Regions from separate parts of the Variovorax sp. SPNA7 genome, predicted to be linked through region 2. Evidence: predicted binding sites of a transcription regulator. Region 2 holds the regulator's gene; the other holds the start of a gene.
What was found. Region 2 encodes NrdR, which represses ribonucleotide reductase genes. Its sites were predicted from a motif close to CACNANATNTNGTG; they were not measured.
Positions count from the first base shown of each region.

Region 1 (14,376 bases), 2.5 Mb from region 2:
TTCGCGCGTGATTGCGCTGTTTGCCGATGAAGCGCTTGCGAAAGAGGCGGCGTCGGTGCTTGCGCTGCAGGATTTCTTCGAAGGTTGCGCGGTGCTCGGCGTGGCGCCGGTGCCCGAGCAGGATTGGGTGCGGCTCACGCAATCGCAGTTCGCGCCGGTCGAGATCACGCCCGAATTCTGGATCGTGCCCACCTGGCATGAGCCGCCCGAGCAGGCAAGGCAGGTGATGCGGCTCGACCCGGGGCTTGCCTTTGGCACCGGCACCCATCCCACCACGCGCATGTGCCTGCGCTGGATCGCAAGGCAGGGTTCGTTCGCGGGCCAGCGCGTGCTCGACTACGGCTGCGGCTCCGGCATCCTGGCCATTGGCGCGGCGAAGTTCGGCGCCACCGACATCGATGCCGTCGACATCGACGAGGCGGCGGTGTCGTCGACCCGCCTCAACGCCGAAGCCAACGGCGTGCGCCTGAACGCCGGCCTGCCCGAAGCGGCCAAGGGCAGCTACGGCACCGTGCTGGCCAACATCCTGGCCACGCCGCTCAAGGTGCTTGCGCCACTGCTGCGCAGCCACGTGGCGCCCGGTGGATCGCTGGTGTTGGCCGGCATCCTCGAGCGCCAAGCCGACGAACTGAAAGAAGCGTATGCGCCCTATGCCGCGCTCGAAGTCAGCGACAGCGAGGACGGCTGGATCCTGATGACGGCGCGCTGCTGAGGACGTACGCGCCTGCCGTTTCGCGTTTGATCCCACCGGTGCGGCAAGGGCCCAACCCTACAATCGCCCCGTCATGAGCCTCGTCACGCGCTGTCCCGCCTGTGCCACCACCTTCAAGGTGGTGCGCGACCAGCTTCGCATTTCGGATGGCTGGGTGCGCTGCGGACGCTGCAGCCACGTGTTCGACGCCACGCTCGACCTGCACGAGGCACCCGATGGCCCGACGGCTGCGAGTGCTGCATCTCCATCGGCACCGGCATCGGCACCTGCCGCATCGACCGAGCCGCCGTCCTCCTCCGATGCGATCGAAGACGCGGATTTCTTCGACGACGAACCCGAGGACCGCGAACCGCCGGGGGCTGCGCCTTCCGAGGCCGAGCTGCTGCCGGCACCGGAGCCCGCGCCTGCACCAACACCTGCTCCCGCGCCTGCACCCACCTTCGCCTTGCCGGCGCACGGCATCGTCGCCGACGAGCTGTGGACCGACTTCGAAGCCAACGAGCCCGAATGGCGCCCGCCGGCGAGTTCGCTGCCGCCGTTTCCGAACATCGACCTGAACCTGGCGGCCCCGCCTTCGCCGCCACCCCCGCCCGCACCGCCGTTGCCGGCCCTGCGCCTCAAGGCGCGCGAGATGGCGGCAACGGCCAGCGAGGAAGACGAAAAGCACGCGCCCGAACAAGACCGCGACCAGGTGCAGATGCAAAAGGCGCTGCGCCGGGCCCGCATCAAGTCGGCCAAGATCGCGAGCGCCAAGGCGCGCGACGAGCGCGCCGCCGCAAAGATGTCGGCCTCGATGGTGCGGGAGGCGAGCGAGCCCGAGCCGGGCCTGCTTCCTTCGCCTCAGCCGTCGGTCCGCGACGACGTGGAAGATTCGGAGCGGCTTCCTTTTTCCGATGGCAACGAGAACTTGGGCCGTGGCGCCGCGGGTGTCTGGCAGCGGCCTGGGGTGCGGCGCTGGCTCTGGCTGCTGGCCGTGCTCGCCGTCCTGCTGCTCTTCGTGCAGGTCCTGCGCCACGAACGCGACGGCATCGTCGCGCGCCAGCCGAACCTGCGTCCCGCATTCGCAGCGCTGTGCAGCGTGGCCGGCTGCGAGCTCACCGCGCTGCGGCAGATCGGCGACATCGTGATCGAGGGCGCGGCCTTCGCGCGCGAAAAAACCGGCAACAACGACTACCGGCTCAGCTTCACGTTGCGCAATGGCGCGGCCGTTCCCCTCGCCATGCCGGCCGTCGAGCTTTCGCTGCTCGACACGCAGGAGCGCGCCGTGGTGCGCCGCGTGTTGATGGCCGCGGACTATGGCGCACCGGCGGTGCTTGCGGCACGCTCCGACCAGACCGCGTCATTGCCGCTGAGCCTGTCGGCAACGGAAGCGGCCACGCTGCCGCCCATTGCAGGCTACCGCGTCGAAGCGTTCTATCCTTAGGCCTGGCTCGCGCCCGCCTTTTCATTCATCCACCCATTCCTACCCAACGGCTCACCCATGGCAGCAGTGATTTGCGGTTCCCTCGCGTTCGATACCATCATGACCTTCGAGGGCCGGTTCGCCGACCAGATCCTTCCGGACCAACTGCACATCCTCAATGTGTCGTTCCTGGTGCCGGGCCTGCGGCGTGACTTCGGCGGCTGTGCCGGCAACATCGCCTACAGCCTCAATGCGCTGGGCGGCACCGCGCTGCCGATGGCCGCGCTCGGCAGCGACGGTGCCGACTACCTGGAGCGCATGCGCATGCTGGGCATCAGCACCGAGTTCGTGCGCCAGATCGACGACACCTTCACCGCGCAGGCGATGATCATGAACGACGTCGACAACAACCAGATCACCGCGTTCCACCCCGGCGCGATGCAGCAGGCGCACCTCACGAAGATCGCCGCGCGCGAAGACATCCGCGTCGGCATCATCGCGCCCGACGGCCGCGAGGCAATGCTGCAGCACGCAGAGCAGCTCGCCGCGGCCGGCATTCCGTTCGTGTTCGATCCGGGCCAGGGTCTGCCGATGTTCGACGGCGAGGCGCTCAGGCACTTCGTCGACCTGGCGAGCTGGGTCGTCGTCAACGACTACGAAGGCAAGATGCTGTCGCAGCGCACCGGCTGGAGCCTGGCCGAGATTTCGAAGCGCGTGCGCGGCCTGGTCGTCACGCTGGCGGCCGAAGGCTGCGAGGTCTGGATCGACGGCGAACGCGAGCATGTGCCGGGCGTGACGCCGACGGCGGTGGTCGAGCCCACCGGTTGCGGTGATGCCTGGCGCGGCGCGCTGCTGTTCGGCCTCGAAAAGGAATGGCCGCTCGCGCAGTGCGCGGCGCTCGGCAACCGCATCGGCGCGCTCAAGATCGCGCAGCGCGGGCCGCAGAACTACCAGATCGACCTGAAGGCGCTGGGCCTCTGAGCCGCCCGCTGGCAGGCGCCCATAAAAAAAACCCGGCACCGTGAGGTGCCGGGTTTTTTGCCGTCAAGGCCGCTGAGCAGACTCAGGGCTTGCTGGCCGTCGGAAACGGCCAGGCTGCCTGGGGGTTCAGCGTCGTTTGCGCAGCAGGAGCAGGCGCTACGGCAGGAGCCTTGGCAGCCTTCTTCGCAGCAGGCTTCTTGGCAGCAGCGGCAGGCTTGGCAGCGGGCTTTTTCGCGGCTTTCTTGGCCGCAGCCTTTTTGGCAGGAGCCTTCTTGGCGGCAGCCTTCTTCGCAGGGGCCTTCTTGGCAGCAGCCTTCTTTGCCGGAGCCTTCTTCGCCGCCGCCTTCTTGGCAGGAGCCTTCTTCGCTGCGGCCTTCTTCGCCGGAGCCTTCTTGGCAGCGGCCTTCTTTGCCGGAGCTGCCTTCTTGGCGGCTACCTTCTTCGCAGGCGCCTTCTTGGCGGCTACCTTCTTCGCTGCGACCTTCTTGGCCGGAGCCTTCTTCGCAGCTACCTTCTTGGCGGGAGCCTTCTTAGCGGCCGCGACCTTCTTTGCCGGAGCCTTCTTTGCAGCGGCTTTCTTAGCCGGCGCTTTCTTTGCAGTTGCCATTTCTATTTCTCCTTGATCAAGTTGAAAAAATCAACCTATTGAAGCACTCCACGCACGTTGGTAGCGTGAAGCGATCCATGGCGTTGGAATCTGAGCTCCAGCACCATGAACGCCTGAGCCCTCGTCCATGCCGCGCTCTTCGGCGCGATCGGTGGCAAGGGCAATTCTTGAATTCATTAATTCTTGTCGAAAGATTCGATTCAATCCCAGGAGAGCGCACCACCCGACTGGTATTCGATCACGCGGGTTTCGAAGAAATTGCGCTCTTTCTTCAGGTCAATCATTTCGCTCATCCAGGGGAACGGGTTTTCCTCGTTCGGGAAGAGCGTTTCGAGGCCGATCTGCTGCGCACGCCGGTTGGCGATGTAGCGCAGGTAGCCCTTGAACATGGAGGCGTTCATGCCGAGCACGCCGCGCGGCATGGTGTCTTCGGCGTATTTGTACTCGAGCTCGACGGCCTTCATGAAGAGGGCCTTGATCTCGGCCTTGAACTCGGGGGTCCAGAGGCCGGGGTTCTCGAGCTTGAGCTGGTTGATCAGGTCGATGCCGAAATTGCAGTGCATCGACTCGTCGCGCAGGATGTACTGGTACTGTTCGGCGGCGCCGGTCATCTTGTTCTGGCGGCCCAGCGCGAGGATCTGCGTGAAGCCGACGTAGAAGAAGAGGCCTTCCATCAGGCAGGCGAACACGATCAGCGACTTGAGCAGCGTCTGGTCGGTTTCGTGCGTGCCGGTCTTGAAGAGCGGGTCGCTGATGGCGTCGATGAACGGGATCAGGAACTGGTCCTTCTCGCGGATCGACGGCACTTCGTTGTAGGCGTTGAAGATCTCGCTCTCGTCCAGGCCGAGCGACTCGACGATGTACTGGTAGGCGTGCGTGTGGATCGCTTCCTCGAACGCCTGGCGCAGCAGGAACTGGCGGCATTCGGGCGCCGTGATGTGGCGGTAGGTGCCCAGCACGATGTTGTTGGCGGCCAGCGAGTCGGCGGTCACGAAGAAGCCGAGGTTGCGCTTGACGATGCGGCGCTCGTCTTCGGTCAGGCCGTTCGGGTCTTTCCAGAGCGCGATGTCGCGCGTCATGTTCACTTCCTGCGGCATCCAGTGGTTGGCGCAGGTGGCGAGGTATTTTTCCCAGGCCCACTTGTACTTGAACGGCACCAGCTGGTTGACGTCGGTCTGGCCGTTGATGATGCGCTTGTCGGAAGCCTTGACGCGCTGCGCCGCGGCGGGCGCCGTGGGTTGTGCAATCGACGAAGTCGGAGCATCCACCGGTCGGCCTGCGGACAGGCCGCTGGTCGATGCGTGGTGTTGCTGCAATCCTTGTTGCATATCCTTTGATAAGGAGGGCTTGACTTCTTCGTCCCAGGTCAACATAGAAAAATCCAATGCTCAATTATCGGAGCAACGATGTGAGTTGCAAAGTGCTCGTTCACGTCGCGCTCCATTTATGTGGTTGTTATGTTGCTCTCATGCATCGCGCGATGTCAGTCGATGCCGTGATCGACTGAGAGTTCGCGCGTCGTGCATGCACCTCTCTCGCATCACTCGCGCGTCATTGGCACGCTTCGCAAGTCGGATCGTCGACGCCGCAGAACGCGATGTCGGTGGCAGGCATCGCACTCATCTGCGCCTTCGCTGCGGCTGCCGCGGCTTCGAGTGCGCTCATGCCCGAAGCTGCATCGCTGCCCGACGACACCGCGTTGAGGCGGCCCGACTGCACGGTGGATTTCTCGGCGTGCGTCGCGCTCTGCGTGCGCAGGTAGTAGGTGGTCTTCAGGCCGCGCAGCCATGCGAGCTTGTAGGTGTCGTCGAGCTTCTTGCCCGATGCGCCGGCCATGTAGATGTTGAGCGACTGCGCCTGGTCGATCCACTTCTGGCGGCGCGAGGCGGCTTCGACCAGCCAGGTGGTTTCGACTTCGAACGCGGTGGCGTAGAGCGCCTTCACGTCCTGCGGCACGCGGTCGATCGGGCGCAGCGAACCGTCGAAGTGCTTCAGGTCCATCACCATGACGTCGTCCCACAGGCCCAGGCGCTTCAGGTCGCGCACCAAGTAGTGGTTGATGACGGTGAATTCGCCCGACAGGTTCGACTTGACCGAGAGGTTGCCGAAGCAGGGCTCGATGGAAGCGTCGACGCCGATGATGTTCGAGATGGTCGCGGTCGGGGCGATGGCCACGCAGTTGGAATTGCGCATGCCGTCGGCCTTGATCTTCTGGCGCAGGGCCTCCCAGTCGAGGGTGGACGAGCGGTCGACCTCGACGTAGCCGCCGCGGGCCTTTTCGAGCAGGTCGAGCGTGTCGATCGGCAGGATGCCCTTGTCCCACAGCGAGCCCTTGTAGCTAGAGTACTTGCCGCGTTCGCGGGCCAGCTCGGTCGAGGCCCAGTAGGCGTGGTAGCAGATGGCTTCCATCGACTCGTCGGCGAATTGCACGGCTTCCTGCGAAGCGTAGGGAATGCGCAGTTCGTACAGCGCGTCCTGGAAGCCCATCAGGCCCAGGCCGACCGGGCGGTGGCGCAGGTTCGAGTCGCGCGCCTTCTTCACGGCGTAGTAGTTGATGTCGATCACGTTGTCGAGCATGCGCATCGCGGTCGCGATGGTGCGCTTGAGCTTTTCCTGGTCGACCTTGCCGTCCTTCAGGTGCTGCAGCAGGTTCACCGAACCCAGGTTGCAGACGGCGGTTTCGGTGTCGCTGGTGTTCAGCGTGATCTCGGTGCACAGGTTCGACGAGTGCACCACGCCGGCGTGCTGCTGCGGCGAGCGCACGTTGCAGGCGTCCTTGAACGTGATCCACGGATGGCCGGTCTCGAACAGCATCGTGAGCATCTTGCGCCACAGGTCCGAGGCCTGGATGGTGCGCGCGGGCTTGATCTCGCCGCGCGCGGCCTTTTCTTCGTAGGCGACATACGCCTTCTCGAAGTCGGCGCCGAACAGGTCGTGCAGGTCGGGCACGTTCGACGGCGAGAACAGCGTCCAGGTGCCCTTTTCCATCACGCGGCGCATGAAGAGGTCGGGAATCCAGTTGGCGGTGTTCATGTCGTGCGTGCGGCGGCGGTCGTCGCCGGTGTTCTTGCGCAGTTCCAGGAACTCCTCGATGTCGAGGTGCCAGGTTTCGAGGTAGGTGCAGACGGCGCCCTTGCGCTTGCCGCCCTGGTTCACCGCCACGGCCGTGTCGTTGACCACCTTGAGGAAGGGCACGACGCCCTGCGATTCGCCGTTGGTGCCCTTGATGTGGCTGCCGAGCGCGCGCACGCGGGTCCAGTCGTTGCCCAGGCCGCCCGCGAACTTCGAGAGCAGGGCGTTTTCCTTGATCGACTCGTAGATGCCGTCGAGGTCGTCGGGCACGGTGGTCAGGTAGCAGCTGGACAGCTGCGAGCGCAGCGTGCCGGCGTTGAACAGGGTGGGCGTGCTCGACATGAAGTCGAAGGACGACAGCACCTCGTAGAACTCGATGGCGCGGGCTTCGCGATCGATCTCGCCGAGCGACAGGCCCATGGCCACGCGCATGAAGAAGGCCTGCGGCAGTTCGATGCGCGACTTGCGCACGTGCAGGAAGTAGCGGTCGTACAGCGTTTGCAGGCCGAGGTAGTCGAACTGGTTGTCGCGTTCGGCCTTGAGCGCGGCGCCCAGGCGCGGCAGGTCGTACTGCAGCAGCTTCTCGTCGAGCAGGTCGTTCTCGACGCCCTTCTTGATGAACTGCGGAAAGTAGTCGGCGTAGGCGGTGGCGCGCTCGGCGGGCATCACTTCGCGGCCGATGATCTCCTTGAAGATCGTATGCAGCAGCAGGCGGGCGGTCGCGAAGGTGTAGTCGGGGTCTTTCTCGATCAGCGTGCGGGCCGCCAGGATCGAGGCCTTGTAGACCTCGTCGAGCGGCACGCCGTCGTACAGGTTGCGCATGGTCTCGGCGACGATCGGCGCGGCGGTGATGCTGTCGCCCAGGTTTTCGCAGGCCGACTCGATCAGGCCCTTGAGCTGGTTCAGGTCGAGCGCGACGCGTTCGCCGTTGTCCAGCACGTGCAGCGTGGGCGTGGCGGGCGCTTCCTGCTCGACCTGCTTGGAACGCTCCTGCGTGCGGCGCTCGCGGTAGAGCACGTAGGCGCGCGCGATCTCGTGGTGGCCGCCGCGCATCAGGCCGAGTTCGACCTGGTCCTGCACGTCTTCGATGTGGAAGGTGCCGCCGCCCGGACGCGAACGCACCATGGCGCGGATCACGCCCTGCGTGAGCGCGTCGACGGTTTCGCGCACGCTGGCCGAAGCCGCGCCCTGGGTGCCGTGCACGGCCAGGAAGGCTTTCATCATCGCGATGGCGATCTTGTTGGGTTCGAAGGGAACCACGGCGCCGTTGCGGCGGATGATCTGGTAGTGCGCGAGGTTCTGTCCGGCAGGCGAGCCAGCGGTGTCGCGCTGCTGCTGCGTGGGCGTGGAGGGAACGGCACGCGAGGTCGATGGGGTGTTCAGGGCTGTTTGCATTCGCTTCCTCTCGGTTGGCAATTCTTGTTGGATGGCAACGCCTTGGTTGGGCGTCGCGCCGGCGTTGTTGACCGGACGGAGGACACTATATCTAGGGTCTGAGGGGTGTACAACCCACTAGATGTAGCGTTTTCCAGTGGATACAACCCTTGCCGATATTTCTTTCGGCCTAGGTCACGGCCGTCGATGCCGCATGAATACTGGCCTATGTTGTCGCAACCCGCATGGGGCGTGGCTTGCAGGCCGATTTGGGCTTGCAGGCCGCATGGTTGCTGCATGCAGCCGCTGCAATTTTCTCATTGCTGCGCCGCGGCACCGGCGCATCGCGAGTCGCCGCGCGATTGAAAAAATTAGCGCTGCACCACCTGCGGAGGAAACATGTGTGGACTCCAGCCGAGGTGCCCGCGCAGCAATTGCCAATCGAAGCCGGCGCCCGGGTCCTGTTTTCGGCCCGGTGCGATGTGCTCGTGGCCGGCGATGTGCGCGATGGCATAGTGCTGCGCGACGGCGGGGCAGAGGCTGGCCAGCGTCTCGTACTGCGCCTCTTCGAACGGCTGGCCTTCGAGGCCTTCGAGCTCGATGCCGATGGAGTCGTCGTTGCAGTTATCGCGGCCGCGCCACGACGACACGCCGGCATGCCAGGCGCGCTCGTCGCAGCTCACGAACTGCCAGAGTTCGCCGTTGCGCCGCACATAGAAATGCGAGGAAACCGCAAGGCCGCGAATCGACTGGAAGTAGGGGTGCGCATCCCAGTCGAGCTGGTTGGTGAAGAGCTGCTGCACGGCCTCGCCGCCGTATTCGCCAGGCGGCAGGCTGATGGAGTGCAGCACGATCAGGTCGGTCTGCGCGCCGGCGGGCCGGGGTCCGAAATTCGGCGAGTGCAGCGCCTTGGCAAAGCGGTACCAGCCGGCGTGCCAGAGCCCGTCGTCGTTCAGCGGATGTGCCTCAGTCGTCGGCATGGCTGGTGCTGGCACCTTCGTCGCCGCCGGGCGTGGTGATGCCCAGCCGCGCGATGCGGTAGCGGATCTGGCGCAGGCTCATGCCGAGCCGCGCGGCGGCGGCCGTTCGATTGAAGCCGCTTTCGTGCAGCGCGCGCACGAGGATCTCGCGCTCCTGCTGATCGAGGTAGGCCTGCAGGTCGGAGGGAAGGGCGGGCGGCGGGGACTTGGGTTCCGCAACGGCCACGGCGAGCGCAGCGGGCGCCGCAGGCGCTTCGCTACCGGGCGCCGAAGCAGAAGAAGGCGCGGGTTCGGCAATGGCCGTCTCGGCCGGCGCCTCGGCGGCGCCCGGCCTCGGCGCCATCAGGTCCAGGTGCAGTTCGTCGCCGTCGTTGAGCGCCACTGCGCGGTGCAGCAGGTTCTCGAGCTCCCGCACGTTGCCGTCGAGCCGGTGCTGGGCAAGGCGGCGCAGCAGTTCGGCGGAAAGATGCGGCACCGGCAGCCCGCCGTCCTGCGCAATGCGCGCGAGCAGCGCGGCGCAAAGTGCGGGCAGGTCCTCGCGCCGGTCGCGCAGCGCGGGCACCGCGATCTCGATCACGTTGAGCCGGTAGAACAGGTCCTGCCGGAAGCGGCCGGCCTGGACTTCGGCATGAAGGTCCTTGTGCGTGGCGCTCACGATGCGCACGTCGACCGCGTCTTCCTGCGTCGAGCCGATGGAGCGCACGCTGCGCTCCTGGATCGCGCGCAACAGCTTGGACTGCATCGCCAGCGGCAGGTCGCCGATTTCATCGAGAAAGAGCGTGCCGCCGCGCGCGGCCTGGAAGTAGCCGTCGCGGTCTTGCGACGAGCCGGTGTAGGAGCCCTTGCGGGCGCCGAAGAACTCGGCCTCGAGCAGGTTCTCGGGAATGGCGCCGCAGTTGACCGCGACGAACGGGCCCTCGCTGCGCTGGCTGCAGGCATGCACGGCGCGCGCCACCAGTTCCTTGCCGGTGCCCGATTCGCCGCGCACCAGCACCGGCGCCATGCCGCGCGCCACCTTGGCGATGCGCGACTTGACCAGGCGCATCGGCTCCGAGTCGCCCACCAGCCGGTCGAGCGCAGCAACGCCGCTGTCCGGAACGGCGGGTGTGTCGGCGCGCGGCTGGCCTGCGGGCGCCGCCTGCCAAGCCTTGGCCGGCGCTGCCTGCTGCGCCTGCACCGCGGACGCGACCACGGCGCGGAACTGCTTCAGGTCGACCGGCTTGGTCAGATAGTCGAAGGCGCCGGCCTTCAGCGCCTCGACCGCATTCTCGGCGGAGCCGTAGGCCGTCATCACCACGCAGCGCTCGCTGCGCTGGTTCTTCTGGATGCGGTGGATGATTTCCATGCCCTGCCCATCGGGCAGCCGCATGTCGGTGATCACCGCATCGAACTGCCCGGCCTCCAGGTGCTGCCAGGCTTCCGAAACGCTGCCGGCGGCCTCGACGCGATAGCCTTCGCGCAGCAGGGTCAGTTCGTACAGCGTGCGCAGGTCGGGCTCGTCATCGATGACCAGGATGTTGGCCGGGCGCTGCATGGAAGGATGGGGAGTGCTCACGGCGCTATTGTGTCAGCCGGTTTTCGCTCGGCGCGAAACTGACGAAGAATTCATTGCCCTCGGGGCCGCCCGCCACGAGCGCGCGCCGCTCGTAGCCGATGGTGGCGCCGTGGCGCCGGCACAGCTCGCGGCACAGGAAGAGGCCGAGTCCGCTGGAGCGGCTCTCGGATGAGAAAAAAGGTTCGAACAGGTGGCGCTGCACCGCCGGCTCCAGCGGCGCGCCGTCGCTCCACACCTGCAGGCTGGGGCGGCCGGAACTGCCGCGCTGCGTGGTGGTGACGACCTGGATCGCGCCCGCCCGGCTGCTCGCGTAGCGCGCCGCATTGTCCAGCAGGTTCACGAGCAGCCGGCGCAGGTGCTCGACGTCGAAGCGCACCTCGGCATCGGCGGCATCCAGCGCGACCAGCACGCCCTGGCGCCGCGTCTGGCGCACCCACTCTTCGGCCAGCGCCTGCACGGCGGGATCGAGCACGACCTGCTCGCCGAGCGAGAGCACGCGCTGCTGGCGCGCGCGCGAGACGTCGAGCACGTCGTCCACGATGCGCGCGAGCCGCTGCGCGTTGTGCTGCACCATGCTGGTCAGCTTGCGGTGCGCGGGGTCGGTGAGGTCTTCGGCGAGCAGCGCGCTGGCCTGCGTGATGGCCGCGAGCGGATTGCGGATCTCGTGCGCCACGGCGGCCGACATGCGGCCCATCGCGGCCAGCTTCTCGGTGCGGATGCGGGCCTCGAGTTCGCGCAGGTCCTGCAGGAACATCACGCAAAGGCTGTCGACGTGCCGGCTGCTGGTGGGCGTGAGCCGCGTGCGCACGCGCACCTCGCGCGCGGCGCCGCGCGCCTGCGCCACCGGAATCTCCTCGCTTTGCGGTGCGCGGCGCGCAAAGGTCTGGCGTGCCAGCGCCGCCAGCGCATGCCAGGCGGGCTGCGCATGCAGCGCGAACGGCAGGCCGAGCCGGGCCAGCCCCTGGCCGAGGATCGCGTCGGCCGCCGGATTGGCCGCATGCACCATGCCTTCGGCGTCGATCACCAGCACGCCTTCGCTCAGCGTCTCGATCACCAGGTCGTTGACCTGCGCCTGCATCTGCGCGCTGCTGCGGTTGCGCAGCGCGGTTTCTTCCTCGCGGGCCAGCCGGCGCGCCAGCTCGTGCGCCAGCAGGGCCACCACGAAGAGCCCTGTGCCGGTGAGCGCCGCCTGCACGAAGCGGGTGGAGGAATCGCCGGGCTGCTGCAACAGCCAGTGCCAGCCGGCATCGGCGAGCAGCAGCAGCGTGACCGTGGCGGTGGTGCCCAGGCCCACCGTCACCGTGCCCAGCACCGCGCTCATGAGCACCGGCAGCGCGAACAGCGGCGTGTAGTTGATGCTGCCGCCCTGGAGCACCTGCAGCGCGGTGAAGGTGCCCAGGTCGATGCCGATGGTGAGGAACCACAGCATGCCGAAGGCCCGGATCGGCGGCGTGAAATGCGCGTAGCGGGCGCCCAGCCAGGTGGCGGCCAGGTAGCCGGCCGAAAGCGCCACGGCCAGCGGCTGCACCGTCTGGCCGAGCGCCATGGCCACGCCTTGCAGCAGCACGAGCACCAGCGCGACGAAGCAGCGCGCCGCCATGAAGCCGCGCCACAGCCGCAGCAGCGCGGCGCTTTCGCCGCGCCCCGGCTCGAGCGTGCTCCAGTCGGTGGCGGGGTCGCCGCGCGACCACGGGGAAGAACTCACGGGTGCACCCTTGGCGCTGTGCTCATCGCGCTACAGCGCCCGCTCAGCCGCGCTCGGCGGCCTGGCGGTGCGCAGCACTGCAGTAGACCGCGTCGCCCGGTCCCGAGATCGCATCGCTCGCAGGCAGGTGCAAGCCGCAATGGGCGCAGCGCAGCATGGCTTGCGGCGAAGCCGGCGCGGCGGGCGGACGCTTGGCGGCGCGCGCCGCCTCTTCGCGCAGGGTTTCGCGCATTTCCTCGCGGCGATTCTTGCGCCAGAGCCAGATCGCCACCCAGAGCACCGCGAGAACGAGCAGGTATTTCATGTCGCGCCGCGCGCCAGCACCACTTCGAGCACGAAGCGCGAGCCCACGTAGGACAGCAGCAGCAGGGCGGAGCCGGCATACAGCACCCGCCGCGCCGTGCGGCCGCGCCATCCGAAGCGGACCCGGCCGATCAGCAGCACGGCAAAACTCATCCAGGCGAGCACCGAGAACACCGTCTTGTGGTCCCACTTCCAGCCGCGCACGCTTGCGCCGTACAGCGTTTCGCTGAACAGCAGGCCCGCGAGCAGCGTGGCGGAAAGCAGCACGAAGCCGGCCATCACGAACCGGAAGGTGAGCCGCTCGAGCGTGAGCAGCGGCACGCCGCCTTGCGGTTCGGTGGCAAGGCGGATCTGCTTTTCGGCCCGCGTGATCAGCCAGGCATGGACCACCGCGGCGCCGAACAGGCCATACGAGGCAATGCCCAGCGCCAGGTGCAGCGGCAGCCAGGGCGATGCCGACACATGCAGCGGCGTGCCGGGAAAGAGAATGGCCAGCAGCACGGCGGCCGCACCCAGCCAGGCCAGCGCGCGGCGCACCTTGAGTTGCGGGTACATGCGGCTTTCGACCGCATAGACCGTGAGCACTAGCCAGGCGGTGACCGAAAGCGCCGGCGCGAAGCCGAATTTCGGTTCGCTGCCGATGAGGCCATGGCCCAGCACGGCGGCATGCAGAAGCCACGCCAGCCCGAGGGCCCACTGAGTGGCTTTGCGGCTCAGCCGGGCACCCGCGGCAGCGGCAAATCCGTAGGCAGCCGCGGTGGCGATGCCCAGCGCCACGGCAAGTGGGGAGGGGATCGCTAAAATCATGCGTAGAGTTTATCTCCCCCAGGCTTGCGCACTACGTGTCGCAGCGCCAACCCCCTCACCGGGGCGACACCAGAGGCCCGGCAAAGCCGGTTCCTCGGTGTCTCGCGAAAGGGGCAGTAGGCCGCCGATTCCGTTCACGACTTTCCGACTTTCCAATAGCCCGCCGCAGCGGGTGACAAGGCATCCCGCTCATGGCCACCGCCCTCACAGAAAAGTTCTCCCGCCTCGTCAAGACGATGAGCGGCCAGGCGCGCATCACCGAAAGCAACGTGCAGGACATGCTGCGCGAAGTGCGCATGGCCCTGCTCGAAGCCGACGTGGCGCTGCCCGTGGTGCGCGATTTCGTCGCCCGGGTGAAGGAAAAGTCGCTCGGCCAGGAAGTGCTGGGCTCGCTCAAGCCGGGCCAGGCGCTGGTCGGCATCGTCAACCGCGAACTCGCCGCCACCATGGGCGAGGGCGTGTCGGACATCAACCTTGCGGCGCAGCCGCCCGCCGTGATCCTCATGGCCGGCCTGCAGGGCGCGGGCAAGACCACCACCACCGCCAAGCTGGCCAAGCACCTGATCGAGAAGCGCAAGAAAAAAGTGCTCACGGTGTCGGGCGACGTCTACCGGCCCGCCGCCATCGAGCAGCTCAAGATGGTCACCAAGCAGGCCGGCGCCGAATGGTTCCCGAGCACGCCGGACCAGAAGCCGCTCGACATCGCACGCGCCGCGCTCGACCACGCCAAGCGCCATTTCTTCGACGTGCTGCTGGTCGACACGGCAGGCCGCCTGGCGATCGACGAAGTGCTGATGACCGAAATCAAGCAGCTGCACGGCGCGCTCGATCCGGTCGAAACGCTGTTCGTGGTCGACGCGATGCAGGGCCAGGATGCG
Region 1 covers NZ_CP138513.1:983,411-997,786, forward strand. The annotation lists gene prmA (50S ribosomal protein L11 methyltransferase) at 1-712, shown strand, start outside; gene RZE77_RS04405 (zinc-ribbon and DUF3426 domain-containing protein) at 786-2,135, shown strand; gene RZE77_RS04410 (carbohydrate kinase family protein) at 2,193-3,095, shown strand; gene RZE77_RS04415 (histone H1-like DNA-binding protein) at 3,178-3,702, opposite strand; gene RZE77_RS04420 (ribonucleotide-diphosphate reductase subunit beta) at 3,903-5,075, opposite strand; gene RZE77_RS04425 (ribonucleoside-diphosphate reductase subunit alpha) at 5,254-8,169, opposite strand; gene ampD (1,6-anhydro-N-acetylmuramyl-L-alanine amidase AmpD) at 8,520-9,128, opposite strand; gene RZE77_RS04435 (sigma-54-dependent transcriptional regulator) at 9,115-10,662, opposite strand; gene RZE77_RS04440 (two-component system sensor histidine kinase NtrB) at 10,688-12,388, opposite strand; gene RZE77_RS04445 (PP0621 family protein) at 12,432-12,692, opposite strand; gene RZE77_RS04450 (cytochrome C assembly family protein) at 12,689-13,498, opposite strand; gene ffh (signal recognition particle protein) at 13,690-14,376, shown strand, end outside.
Region 1: RZE77_RS04425 (ribonucleoside-diphosphate reductase subunit alpha) is a predicted target of NrdR. The motif match lies at 8,253-8,266, and genes of this name have one in related genera.

Region 2 (14,376 bases):
GCGCCGGCCTCGGCCTGCGCAAGCGCGGCCATGTGCTCGGCGACATCGTGGGCTCCAGCGTCCAGTACGTGGGGCGGCCCAGCAGCGGTTTCACCCACGAAGGCTATGCCACGTTCGCCTCGACCATCGACCGCACGCCGATGGTCTACGTCGGCGCCAACGACGGCATGCTGCATGCCTTCAACGCCGGCACCGGCCAGGAGGCGTTCGCCTATGTGCCCGAAGGCGTCTACGGCACGGCGGCGGCGCCCCAGCTCAAGAAGCTCAGCGAAAGCACCTACTCCCACAGGTACTACGTCGACGGCAGCCCGTTCGTGGCCGACATCTACATGGGGTCGGCCGATGACGCCAAGGCCACCGACGCCAAGAAGGCAGCGCTGTGGAAATCCTTCCTCGTGGGCACGCTGGGAGCGGGCGGCAAGGGCTACTTCGTGCTCGACGTCACCAAGCCCGAGAACATCGGCGAGACCAGCGCCGCCGACGTGGCCGTGATCGACACCACCGCGCTCGCCGACGACGACCTCGGCCACCAGTTCCAGCAACCCGTGCTCGATTCCTTTTCCAGGCGCGCGCTGCAGGTGGCGCCGCTCAACAACGGCCGCAGGGCCGTGATCCTGGGCAACGGCTACAACAGCACGAGCGAGAAGGCGATGCTGTGGATCCAGTACCTCGACGGCGACAAATCCGTGCTGAAGATCCCGGCGCCGGCCACGCAGGCCGCCGGCACCGGCAACGGGCTGTCGGCGCCGCAGGTGGTGGACGGCAACGGCGATGGCAAGGTCGACTACGTCTATGCCGGCGACCTGCTCGGCAATCTCTGGAAGTTCGACCTGAGCAGCGCAAAGAGCAGCGACTGGAAGGCGACCCTGGGCGCATCGAGCCTGGACGACGCGCCGCTGTTCGCCGCCGGCGCTACGCAGCCGATCACGGCCGCGCCGCTGGTCGTCGACCATCCGCGCGGCGGCTACATGGTGATGTTTGGCACCGGCCGGCTGTTTGCCGCGGGCGACGAAAGCAGCACCGCCCAGCAGTACCTGTACGGCGTCTGGGACCGCGCCAACGGCAGCACGGGCACCGCGGTGCTGGCCGACCTGGTGGCGCAGACCATCGGGACCAGCACGGTGAAGGAAGGCGACGTGGAATTCCGCACCGCGTCGAACCACGGCGTGAGCTACAGCGGCTCGGGCGGCAAGCGCGGCTGGTTCCTCCAGCTGGGAACCGCCGGCGAACGCATCGTCTATCCGGGCGATGCCTTGAGCGGCAGCGCGGGGCTGTTCTCGTCCACCATTCCCGGCTCGGCGAGCAATTCGCTCGACTGCGCGCCGGGCACCAGCGACGACGGCTGGTCGATGGTGGTCGACTTCTTCAGCGGCGTGGTCCCCGACGGCATCGCCTACAACGGCTCCACCAGCGCGCTGGGCAGCTACCTCGGCTTCCGCAACCATTCAGGCCGGGACGACATCGTCTTTCGGCCGCAGGACGCCGCGGAAAAAGGCAAGCACGTGATCTGCAATGCGGCCGGCGGCTGCAACGAGACCGAGCTGCCGCAAGCCGTTCGCCGCTTCGGCTGGCGCAACCTGATCTCGTGGAATTGACGCCGCATGAACAAATATCCTGAAATGCAGGCCCGCAAGGAGCGGATTCGCCCGCGCGGCTTCACGCTGGTCGAACTCATGATCGTGACGGCGGTGATCGCCATCCTCGCCGCGATTGCCTACCCGAGCTACATGCGCTACGTGCTGCGGGCCAAGCGGGCCGATGCCAAGCAGCAGCTGCTGCAGGCGGCCCAATGGACCGAGCGCTACCTGACGGCCAACGGCCGGTATCCGCCGTCGACCGTTGCGCTGCCGGCCGGGCTGAACCAGTCGCCATCGTCCGGCACGGCGAACTACACCATCAGCTATGCCGCCCGGGACGCGACCACCTACACGCTGCGGGCCGTGCCGCAGGGTGCATCGGCCGCCGACGAGTGCGGAACGCTCACGGTGAACCAGCAGGGCGTCAAGCTGGCGGCCGGCCAGACCAGCGCTTCGAATGCGCGGGTGCAGGCCTGCTGGAATCGCTGAGACCTGGGGTTCTTCAGATGTCGCGTAGCAGCTGCCGGAACTCGTCCACATCCTCGAAGCTGCGGTACACCGAGGCAAAGCGCACGTAGGCTACCTTGTCGAGCTTTTTCAGCTCGCGCATCACGAGTTCGCCCACCTTGGTCGAATCGATTTCGCGCAGGCCGCTGGCCAGGAGCTTCTGCTCGATGCGCAGCAGGGCGTTGTCGATCTGCTCGATGCTGACCGGGCGCTTGCGCAACGCGAGCATCATCGAGGCGCGGACCTTGCCCGAATCGAAATCGGCGCGGCTGCCGTCCTTCTTGACGACGACCGGAAAGTTGACGTCCGGCCGCTCATAGGTGGTGAAGCGCTTGTCGCAGGCGCTGCACTGGCGGCGCCTGCGCACGAAGTCGGCGTCTTCCGAAACGCGGGTCTCGACGACCTGCGTTTCGAGATGACCGCAAAAAGGACATTTCATGCGGCCACTTCTTGCCGGATCAGCGGTAGACCGGGAACCGGCTCGTCAGCGCGTGCACCTTGGCGCGGACCGCATCGATGTTGGCGGCGTCGCGCGGGTTCTCGAGCACGTCGGCGATCAGGTTCGCGGTGATGCGCGCCTCTTCGTCCTTGAAGCCGCGCGTGGTCATGGCGGGGGTGCCGATGCGCACGCCGCTGGTGACCATCGGCTTTTCGGGGTCGTTGGGGATCGCGTTCTTGTTGATCGTCATGTGGGCGCTGCCCAGCACGGCTTCGGCTTCCTTGCCGGTGATGCCCTTGGCGCGCAGGTCGACCAGCATCACGTGGCTTTCGGTGCGTCCGCTCACGATGCGCAGCCCGCGCTCGGTGAGGGTGTCGGCCACGATCTGGGCGTTCTTGACCACCTGCTGCTGGTAGGCCTTGAACTCGGGCGTCATGGCTTCCTTGAACGCGACGGCCTTGGCGGCGATCACGTGCATCAGCGGGCCGCCTTGCAGGCCCGGGAAGATCGCGCTGTTGATGGCTTTTTCGTGCTGCGACTTCATCAGGATGATGCCGCCGCGCGGGCCGCGCAGGCTCTTGTGGGTGGTGGAGGTGACCACGTCGGCGTGCGGCACCGGGTTGGGGTACACGCCCGCGGCCACGAGGCCGGCGTAGTGGGCGATGTCGACCATGAAGATCGCGCCCACGTCCTTGGCCACCTTGGCGAAGCGCTCGAAGTCGATGCGCAGCGAATAGGCCGAGGCGCCCGCGATGATCAGCTTGGGCATGTGCTCGTGCGCCTTGCGTTCCATCGCGTCGTAGTCGATGGCTTCGTTGGCGTCGAGGCCGTAGCTCACCACGTTGAACCACTTGCCGCTCATGTTGAGGGGCATGCCGTGGGTCAGGTGGCCGCCTTCGGCCAGGCTCATGCCCATGATGGTGTCGCCGGGCTTCAAAAAGGCCAGCATTACGGCTTCGTTGGCCGAGGCGCCGCAATGCGGCTGCACGTTGGCGGCGTCGGCGCCGAAGATCTGCTTGACGCGGTCGATGGCCAGCTGTTCGGCCACGTCGACGTGCTCGCAGCCGCCGTAGTAGCGCTTGCCCGGGTAGCCTTCGGCGTATTTGTTGGTGAGCTGCGAGCCCTGCGCGGCCATGACGGCCGGCGAGGCGTAGTTTTCGCTCGCGATCAGTTCGATGTGGTGTTCCTGGCGCGCGTTTTCGGCCTGGATGGCAGCCCAGATTTCGGGATCGGTCTGTTCGACCAGGATGTTGCGGTGGTACATGGCAGTCCTTTGAAGACGAGGTCCTTGTTCTTCAACCAAACAAGGGCTGCCCAGGCGAACGGCTGAACGCCTGTATGGATGCCAGGCGGCACGCTTCCCAGTGGTATTCCACGTCAGCGCAGGGCACCGTGCGGGGTGCTGCGCCTATCGCCAGTCGCGTACGGGGTGAAGTGTAGCGCAGGGGCTCAGGAAACTTCCGACAGCAGGGCCACTTTCTGCGGGTCCGCTGCCGGCTCGGCCGCCTGTTGCGGCTTGGGCGGCACGGCAACCGGAATCGGCTGGGCCTGCGCCCGCACGACCGGCGCCGCGGGCGTCGGCATTGTCGGCAGATTGCGGCCGTTGGCCACCTGCACCAGGCGTTCGTGCTCGGCCAGGACCTTGCCGGCATAGCCGCCGTCGTCCTCGAGGTTGGCCGCGCCCACGTAGTAGCGCAGGCCGCCTTCGAGCGAGCCGGCGCGGGCGATGCATTCCTGCAGCACCTTCACGCCCACGCGCATGTTGGTCACGGGGTCGAAGGCGGTGAGCGTGCCGCCCGCGCTTTCGTACTTGTCGCCGTGCACGCGCGTCATGACCTGCATCAGGCCCTGGGCGCCCACGTGGCTCTGGGCGAAGGGATTGAAGCTCGATTCGACGGCCATGATGGCCAGGATCAGCGTCGGATCGAGCTTGGTGCGCTTGCCCAGGTGGTACGCCTCTGCAACCAGCACGCTCAACGGCTCGGCCGCCACGCGGTACTTCTTGCTGAGCCAATAGGCCACGGCGGCCTGCTGCTTGGGCAGGTCACCGGGGCTCGCGGCCGTGGTGCGCACGATGGCGGTCGGCTCCAGGTCGGTGGCTTCGGGCGCGGGCTTGCGCGACTGCAGCCAGCCCATGAGCTGTTCCTCGCCGGTCTTGCGCAGGTCGGGCCGCGCCACGAGCGCGAGGGCCGCGAACACGATGGCCAGGCCAACCAGTGCAAACCCGTTGTGGGTGATTTCAAAAAAGCCGTCTGCCACATCGGACACAAAGGTCCTCAGCCCGCGGGCCGTGGCATCAAACGCCTTGTTCATCGCTCTTCCTTTCTGTGCGGCACCTGTTCGCAGCGCCGCAGGGGCGATGGATGAAGGCAGCGGCGCTTGGATTGGTACGAATCAGGCTCCGCGCATGGAGGTGTAGGGGTAGGAGCGCGGTGGCCTGATCAAGCCGGGGGAACTCGGCAGCGGATTCAGGTGGCCCCTGCTGGGTCTGGGGCAGCCAGGGGCAGGCGGGATTCTAGCGCGGCTAAATACCCGGTCAAGTATAAGAACCTATTCCCTTATGTGATTACATATTTAAACAAAATCTCAGGGAAAACCCTTGGAAGACGGCATTGCAATGCAAGGGTGGGGCGCCTAATCTGAACACGCCTGAGTTCTCAGGCGGTTTTCCGAAATCCTACGGCCCGAGGTGCAAGTCAAGGGTTGGAACGATGGAGGATCCATGGCGGCAATCTCTTGCTGCCAGCACGGCAGGAACCATTGACTTCCGGTCGCGCGAAACGATGGCATGGGTTTTGTGCCCGCCATCAAGCCCGGTAATGAGACATTTCGTCGAATTGCCGGGCTTTCTTGTTTCTGGCTCCATGCTTGTTTGCGGCACACTCCCGCGATGGATGTAGCTTCGCTCAAACAAAATAAATGGGTGCGACGTGGGATCGTCGCGTTGCTGGTTTTGCTGGCTCTCTGGGTCATCGCCTGGCTGGCGGTGCCGCCGATTGCCAAGAGCCAGCTCCAGAAGATCGCGAGCGAGAAGCTGGGCCGGCAGGTCACTGTCGGCAAGATCGATTTCAAGCCCTGGACCCTCGAGCTCGCGCTGAACGACCTGCGCATTGCCACGGCCGACGGCAGCCGGCCCCAGGTGGCGGTCAAGCGCATCTATGCCGATGCCGAACTGCAGTCGATCCTGCGCCTGGCGCCGGTGATCGACGCGGTGACGGTCGAGGCGCCGGCCATCCTGCTCACGCACCTGGCCGACGGCAAGTACGACATCGACGACATCCTGGCCAAGCTCGCGGCTGGCCCGCCGCCCGACCCCAAGGCCGAGCCGGCGCGCTTTGCCATCTACAACATCTCGATCAAAGACGGCGCGGTCGATTTCGACGACCAGACCGTCAAGCGCAGGCACGAGCTGCGCGGCTTCGTGCTCAACGTGCCGTTCCTGAGCAACCTGGCCTCCAAGCGCGACATCAACACCGAGCCCAAGCTGGCTTTCGAACTCAACGGCAGCAAGTTCGATTCGGCGGCCCTCACCACGCCGTTCGCGGAAAGCCGCAAGACCGACGCCCATGTGCAGTTCAAGGGGCTCGACTTGGCGCCGTACCTGGGCTACATCCCGGGCGGCCTGCCGGTGCAGCTGCAGGCGGGCAGCCTCGATGCCGATCTGAAGATCGACTTCGAGCAGGCCGCCACCGCGGGCCTCAAGATCACCGGCACCGTCGAGGCGCACAAGGCCAAGCTCGGCGATGCCCGGGGGCGGGACCTCCTGGGTTTCGATTCGCTCAAGCTGGCGCTGGCCGACGTGCGGCCGCTGGAAGCGGTGTTTCACCTGAGCGAGGTGGCGCTGGCCAATCCGCAGCTTGCGGTCGCGCGCGATGCCAAGGGCCAGCTCAACCTGCTGGCCACCGATCCGGCCACCGGAGCGGCAGAGAAGGTGGCGAAAGCCCCCGCCGCCGCTGCAAGCGCGCCGAACGGCAAGGCCCCCGAAAAGCCGAAGCTGAAGGTCCGGGTCGACAAGGTGGCCTTGAGCGGCGGGCGCATCGGGTGGCGCGATGAAACGGTTCAGCCCGCTGCGGCCATCGAGACGACCGCGCTCGGCCTCGACCTGACCGAGCTCACCTGGCCCATGGAGAAGCCGGCCCGGTTCAGCGGCAGCACCGCCCTGGCCGGTGCCACCCTCAAGTTCCAGGGCAACGCCACCGACAAGGCGGCCGAGGTGCAGACCGAGGTCGACGCGCTGCCGCTGTCGTTGGCCGCCCCCTACCTGGCGCACAGCCTGGAGCCCACGCTCGACGGCAAGCTCAGCGGCCAGATCGACATCGCCTGGACCCAGCCCGACCTCCGCTTCAAGGCGCGGCGCCTGGCCATCGACGGCCTGGCGCTCACCCAGGCAAAGACCGCGCTGGCAAGCGTCGGCCGCTTCGAGCTGATCGATGCCGAGGTCGACATGACCAAGCACACGCTCGACGTGGCCTCGTTCACCGCCACCAACCCGAAGGTGCAGGTCGAGCGCGACAGCGAAAAGCGCTGGATGTTCGAGCGCTGGCTCAAGACGCCGGCCGGGAACGGCGCCACGGCCCAGGCCAAGGCGGCCGCGCCCAAGCCCGCCGGTTCGGGCCCCGAGGCGGCACCGCCCGGCGCCAACACCAAGCCCTGGGCATTGACCATCGGTACCCTGGCGGTCGACAACGGCACGCTCTCCTATGCCGACAAGGCCGGCGCCACGCCGGTGGCCGTCGAGATCACGGCGTTCAGCCTGAAGGCGCAGAAGGTCGCGCCCGAAACCGCCACGGTCTCGCCCTTGCAGGTTTCGGGGCGCATCGGCTCCCGCCGCTCGGAGCCGGGCCGCTTCGACTACAAGGGCAACGTGGTGCTCAAGCCGCTCTCGGCCGAGGGCCGGCTCGAAGTGGCCTCGTTCCCGGCCCATGCCTTCAAGGCCTACTACGCCGACGCGCTCAACGTCGACATCCGCCGCGCCTTCGCCAGCTACAAGGGGACCGTGCGCTATGCCAGCGCGCCGGCCGGCATGACGATCAAGCTGGCCGGGGACACGGCGCTCGACGACTTCCGCGCCAACAGCATCTCGCTGACCCAGTCGCCGGGCTTCGACCGCAACACCAACCAGCTGCTGAGCTGGAAGACGCTGAGCCTGCGCGGCCTGCAGGTGAGCATGGCGCCCAATGCCGCACCGGCGGTGGACGTGCGGGAAACCACGCTGACCGATTTCTTCGCCCGCGTGATCGTCGACCCCACCGGCCGGCTCAACCTGGTGAACCTCACCAAGAAGGGCGAGGCGGACGCCAATGCCGCCGCCGCGGCCAGCGCGGACGTCAAGTCCCGCCGCAGCCTCGGCGGAACCACCACCACGACGCGCGGCGGGCCGCAGCAGCCGTCGGGCGGCGGCGGTGCGCCGGTATCGGCCGAGGCCATGGTCGGCGGCGGCTCCGAGCCGGCCAAGCCGGACGCGGCGCCCGTTGCAACCGCGCAGGCCGAGGCCGATTCCGGGCCCAAGCCGGTCATCAACTTCGGCCCGATGAGCCTGGTCAACGGCCGGGTCGATTTCACCGACCTGTTCGTGAAGCCCAACTATTCGGCCGACCTGAGCGAGCTGACCGGCAAGCTCAGTTCCTTCTCGTCGAACCCGCCCAGGGGCGAAAGCGGCCGCCCCGCGCTGGCCGACCTGGAACTGCGCGGCAAGGCGCAGCAGACCGCCGCGCTGGAAATCACCGGCAAGCTCAACCCGCTGGCCAAGCCGCTCGAACTCGACATCACCGCCAAGATGCGCGATCTCGACCTGGCGCCGCTGTCGCCGTACTCGGTGCGCTACGCCGGCCACGGCATCGAGCGCGGCAAGATGAGCATGGACGTCAACTACAAGATCGCACCCGACGGCCAGCTCACGGCCTCCAACAAGCTGGTGCTCAACCAGCTGCAGTTCGGCGACGAAGTGCAGGGCGCGCCGAACAGCCTGCCGGTGCGGCTCGCGGTGGCGCTGCTGGCCGACCGCAACGGCGTGATCGACGTGGACCTGCCGCTCAGGGGCTCGCTCAACGATCCGCAGTTCAGCATCGGCCCGCTGATCTTCAAGGCGGTGGTCAACCTGATCGTCAAGGCCGTGACCTCGCCGTTCAGCCTGCTGACCGGCGGCCTCGGCGGGGGCAGCGGCGAGTCGAGCACCATCACCTTCGAGCCCGGAAGCTCCGTGCTCAGCGCCACCGCCAAGGAGAGCCTGGACAAGGTCGTCAAGGCCCTGACCGACCGTCCGACCCTGCAGATGACGGTGGTCGGCACGGCCAGCCTCGAAAAGGAGCGCGACGCCTACCAGCGCCAGCGCCTGCGCCAGCTCGCCCAGGCCGAGAAGCGGCGCGCGGCGGTGCGCGGCGGCCAGGAGGGCACCAATGTGCCGCCCGTGACCGATGCCGAATACCCCGAGCTGCTGACCGCCGTCTACAAGCGCGCGGACATCACCAAGCCGCGCAACATGGTCGGCCTCGCCAAGGACCTGCCGGTGAAGGAAATGGAAAACCTGCTGCTTGCGAGCATTCCGGTCGACGAGGAGTCGATCCGGCAGCTGGCCGTGGAGCGCGGCGCCGTGGTGCGCGACTACCTGCTGGCCCAGAAGCTGCCGAGCGAGCGCCTGTTCCTCGGCGCCGTGAAGACCAAGGCGAGCGGTGACGACTGGAAGCCCGGCGCCGAGCTCGACCTGGCCATGAAGTGACAAACGTTCACTTGGTTTTCCGCTCCACCTCGCCATATAGATAGCCATCCGTGACCGCTTCCGGCAGCCATTTGGCTGTGGTTGCGGCATGGAATTCAACCGCCCGCCACAACTGGGTGAAAATGTCGATGTGCGCCGGCCTTTGCCGGCGCCTTCGCTTTCTCTCTTCAGACAACGATTTCGCGCAAGTGACCTCTACTTCTTCCAAGCCACACGACCTCCAGGCCCTCGACACGCTCACCGGCGGCGCCTTCACCGCGCCAACTTCGGGCGAGCGCGCCGCGCGCATCCGCGACTGGCTCGCGGGCAACCCCGCGCCCGAGCAGATGCAGGAAGTCTTCAAGGAGCTGAGCGGCCGCGACAAGGGCGCGGCGCGCCTGCTGCGCGAAAAGCTCGACGAACTCAAGCGCGCCAAGGGCCAGGAGGCCATTGCCGCCGAATGGGCGCAAAAGGCCGAGGCGCTGCTCGGCCAGTCCAAGCTCAACATTGCCGATGCACTCGCCTGGCAGCGCGACGCCGCCAAGGCCGGCGCGCCCCTCTCGCGCGAGCCGCTGGCAGGTTTCAAGGTGCAACTGGCCGAACGCGTCAAGGGCATCGAAGACCTGCAGCACCGTGCCCAGGTGCACCGCGAGGCCGCCGTGCTGCTGGCCCAGCGCTTCGAGGTGCTGTCGACCAAGGGCTGGCAGGACGCCCAGGCCGCCGAGGAATCGCTGCGCGCCGACGTGGCCCACTGGCAGCAGCAGGCCGCCGACATCACGGCCGATGCCAACTGGAACAGCCTGGACGCCAGGTTTGCACCGCAGCTCGAATCGTCGAAGGCGCAGTTGCTGGTCGTCTCCGATGCGTTCCATGCGGCATTGGCCCAGGCGCAGGCCGCGGCCGCCGACGCTGCGGCTGCCTTGCCGCCGGTGCCGGTGTGGGCCGACGAACTGCGCGCCGCGCGCGGCGAAGTCGTCGCACCCAAGGCGGCGCCCGCCAAGCCCGCCGCGCCCAAGGTCGATCCGGCCGTGCGCGCAGCGGCGCAGGACGCCGTGCAGGTGGCCCTGGCCAAGCTCGAGCAGGAAACCGCCGAAGGCCACGGCAAGGCCAGCGCCGGCGCGGCCGCCGCACTGCGCGCGGTGCTGAAGGAACACGGCAAGCTGGTCGAGGCCCCGCTCGAAGCGCGCGTGCATGCGGCGCTGGTCGCAGCCGGCGAGCTCGAAGGCTGGCAGCGCTGGAGCGCCGACAAGGTGCGCGAAGACCTCGTCGCCAAGGCCGAGGGCCTGCTCAAGCGCCCCGAAGGCCAGGCGCTCGGCGGCCGCAAGATGCAGGAAACGCTGCGCTCGCTGCGCGACCAGTGGAAGCAGGCCGACCAGGGCGGCGTGCCCAACCATGCGCTGTGGAAGCGCTTCGACGAAGCCTGCAACGAAGCCCACAAGGTGGTCGAGGCCTGGCTCGAGAAGGTCCGTGCCGATGCGGCGGAGCACCGCGCCCACCGCGTGGCACTGATCGAAGAAGTGCGGGCCTGGGCGGCCGAGCATGCCGGCGCCTCCGACCTGAAGGCGCACAACCGCGCGCTGCACCAGTTTGCCGACCGCTGGCGCGATGCCGGCCACGTGGGCGAAAAAGTCTTTGCCGAGCTGCAGCCGCAGTGGAACGAGGCCTTCGGTGCCGCGCGCGCACCCTTCGAGGCGGCGCAAAAGGCCAGCATCGAACGGCGCCAGGCCATGATCGCGGAGGCCGCCGAGCTCGGCGCCCAGCCCATGCTGCGCATCGACGCCGTCAAGGCGCTGCAGCAGCGCTGGCAGGCCGAGGCCCAGAGCGTGCCGCTCGACCGCCGCCATGAGCAAAAGCTGTGGGACGCGTTCCGCGCGCCCATCGACGAAGCCTTCAACCGCAAGACGGCCGAGCGCGAGAAGGTCTCCTCCGCAATGAGCGAGCACGACCGCCATGTGCTCGAGGCTTCCAAGGCGCTGGACGCCGCCAATGCCGGCGGCGACGTGCAGAAGATCCGCGCCGCCATCGCGCGGCTCGAAGCCGCGCTGCGTGGCGAAGCGCCTCCGCCGGCAGCACCTGCCGCGAAGCCCGAGCCCTCGAGCGACGGCCCCGCCGTGGGCGCCACTGAAGTGGTTGCGCCCGGACAGGCTGCAGCCGAATTCGGCGAAAGCGCCGAGCAGGCGCCGGGCTCGAGCGACGCGGAAGCCCTGCCGGGCACGCCCGCTCCGGCGCACGCCGCGGCCACCCCGGACCTCGTTGCACCGGCCGACGGTGCCGACGCATCGGCGCGCTCCGACGGCGCGGCACATGAAGCCGGCGAAGCTGCCGCGGCCGAAGAAGCCAAGGCACCGCCCGCACCGCCAAAGCCCGCTCCCAAGCCCGTGGTCGCGGTGCGCGGCGACGACCGTCCCGGCAACAAGAAGGCCGAGGCCGTGCCCGCGGGCCGAGCAGGCGGCCGCTTCGGCGACCGGCGCGACGGTGCCCGTCCGGGCCCGGGCGGCCCTGGCCGCCCAGGCGATCGCGGCGCGCCGCGTCCCGATGGCCGCGGCGACCGCAGTGACCGCGGTGCGCCGGCCGGACGCTTCGGCGACCGTCCGCCGCGCTTCGAGGACCGTGGTCCGCGGCTCGGTGACGCCGCTTTCCGCGCCCAGCGCGAAGCGCTCGAGCGCGCCGACCTCGCATTGCGCAAGCTCGCGGCCCAGGCCCACGGCGAAGCGCTCACGCAGGTGCTCGGCGCATGGGAACAGCGCGACGCCTCGCGGCTGCCCAGCGTGCAGGAACTCGGACGCGCGGTCACGCCCGCGGTGCGCAGCGGCTGGTCGCAGGCGATCGGCTCGGCGCCCAAGGCGGCGCCCGATGAAGCCGCCGAAGCACTGCTGCGCCTCGAAATGGCCGCCGAAGTGCCGACGCCGGCCGAGCAGCTCGACGCGCGCCGTGCATTGCAGCTCAAGCTGCTGACCAAGCGCGGCGATCCGGCGCCGGCCCAGACCTGGGGGCAGGATGCCGGCAAGGTGCTGGCAGCGGCCCATGATCCTGCGAGCGCGCGCCGTTTGCAGAACGCGCTGAAGGCGCTGCTGCGCAAGTAGGCGGGATCGTCCTGCCAAAAAAGGAAAAGCGCCCACGGGCGCTTTTCTTTTGCCCGGCCGCGCGCGGCGATCAGGTCTTGCCGCGTCCGAAGAATTCGTCGAAGAGCGCGAGCACCGATGGGAAATCCCGTGCAAAGGCCGCGCGGTTCACGAAGTAGGCCTCGCAGGCCACCGCGAAGAATTCGCTGATCGATACCGCCCCGTAGTCGTCGAGCCACGGCGGCTCCGCGCCGAAGCGCTCGGCCAGGATGGTTTTCTCGCGAAAGTCCTCATAGGCCGGCTGCAGCACCGCGAGCCAGGCGGCGCGGGCCTCGCGCGCGCTGCGCTTGCCCGCAAAGCCGGGCGGCAGCGGCGGGCAGCCGTCGGCATCGCCCGCGCGCATGTCGATCTTGTGGGCGAATTCGTGGATCACGACGTTGTAGCCGCCGCCCGTCGTGATGCCGCTCGCGAGCACGTCCTGCCAGCTCAGCATCACCGGCCCGCGGTCCATGGCCTCGCCGGCCACCACCTCGTCGTATTCGTGCACCACCTGCGCCTCGTCGACGATCTTGCGCCGCGCGACGACCTCCGACGGATGCACCACGATGCCGACGAAATCGTCGTACCAGTCCAGGCCGCCCTTCAGGTTGAGGATCGGCAGCACCGCCTGCGCGGCGATCGCCAGGGCGACCTCGTCGGTGATGACGAAGCCTTGCGTGCCATGAAACTCCTTGTCGCGCAGGAACTCGGCCGAGAGCGCTCGAAGCCGCAGCTGCATGTCGTGCGGAAGCTCGCCAAGAAAGGCATAGCGCGCCAGCGTGGCCTGCCAGGCGTCTTCAGGGATGGGAGGCAGGGCGCGCAGCCGGCGCAGCCACTTGAACATCTAGCGCAGATCGACGCGCTGCGCGCCGGCAGGGGACAGGCACAGCAGCTGCGCGCGCGGCGGATGGGCTGCGGCGTCCCAGTCGCTGAGCACCATGCGCCTGAGGCCGTCGCCCAGGTCGTGATCGGCCGGCCGGTGCGTGTGGCCGTGCACCAGCGTGCCTGCACGCGCCTGCTGCAGCCACTGGCGCGCGGCGCCGCCGTCCACGTCGGCCCAGACGGCCGACGGGTTGCGCTTGCGGTCTTCGCTTTGCGCGCGCATGGAGCGCGCGAGCGCGCGGCGCTCGGCCAGCGGCCTGGCCAGGAACGCGGCCTGCCATTCGGGCGTGCGCACCTGGGCGCGGAACTGGAGGTAGTCGGTGTCGTCCAGGCAAAGGATGTCGCCGTGGCTCAGCAGCCAGCGTTCGCCGTGCAGCACCAGCACCGTGGGATCGTCCAGCAGCGTGAAGCCGCATTGGGCGGCCAGCACCGGGCCCACGAGGAAGTCGCGGTTGCCGTGCATGAAGTACACCGGCAGCCGCTCGGCCGTGCGGCGCAGCAGCTCGGCGCATTCGGCCTCGAACCCGGGCAGGGCGGCTGCGTCGTCGCCCACCCACACTTCGAACAGGTCGCCCAGGATGACGAGCGCATCGGCCGGCGTGGTCTGCAGATAGCCGCGCCAGGCCTCGAAGGTGGCGGGCTCGTCGGCCTGCAGGTGCAGGTCGGAGATCAGGTCGACGGTGCGCCACGCGGGCGGGGCGAGCAGTTCCTTGAAAACCGGATGTTCCTCCATGCCCGTGCCGCGCCGCGTTCGTTCGCCGGTCCGCGCGTTATTCCGCGACGAGGACGGCCTTCTCGATGACCACGTCCTCGAGCGGCACGTCGTCGTGGAAGCCCTTGCGGCCCGTCTTCACGGCCTTGATCTTGTCCACCACGTCGGTGCCGCCGGTGACCTTGCCGAACACCGCATAGCCCCAGCCTTGGGCCGAGGGAGCGGTGTGGTTCAGGAAGCCGTTGTCGGCCACGTTGATGAAGAACTGGGCGGTGGCCGAGTGCGGTGCGCTCGTGCGGGCCATGGCCACGGTGTAGTTGTCGTTCTTGAGGCCGTTGTTGGCTTCGTTCTCGATTTCGGCGCCGGTGGGCTTTTGCTTCATGCCGGGTTCGAAGCCGCCGCCCTGCACCATGAAGCCCGGGATCACGCGGTGGAACACCGTGTTGTCGTAGTGACCGTTCTTC
Region 2 covers NZ_CP138513.1:3,461,181-3,475,556, reverse strand. The annotation lists gene RZE77_RS16320 (pilus assembly protein) at 1-1,595, shown strand, start outside; gene RZE77_RS16315 (type IV pilin protein) at 1,602-2,066, shown strand; gene nrdR (transcriptional regulator NrdR) at 2,080-2,523, opposite strand; gene glyA (serine hydroxymethyltransferase) at 2,543-3,787, opposite strand; ZMP/ZTP riboswitch at 3,829-3,955, opposite strand; gene RZE77_RS16300 (lytic transglycosylase domain-containing protein) at 3,973-4,836, opposite strand; gene RZE77_RS16295 (DUF748 domain-containing protein) at 5,414-9,238, shown strand; gene RZE77_RS16290 (DUF349 domain-containing protein) at 9,367-12,300, shown strand; gene RZE77_RS16285 (M90 family metallopeptidase) at 12,371-13,162, opposite strand; gene RZE77_RS16280 (UDP-2,3-diacylglucosamine diphosphatase) at 13,163-13,933, opposite strand; gene RZE77_RS16275 (peptidylprolyl isomerase) at 13,971-14,376, opposite strand, start outside.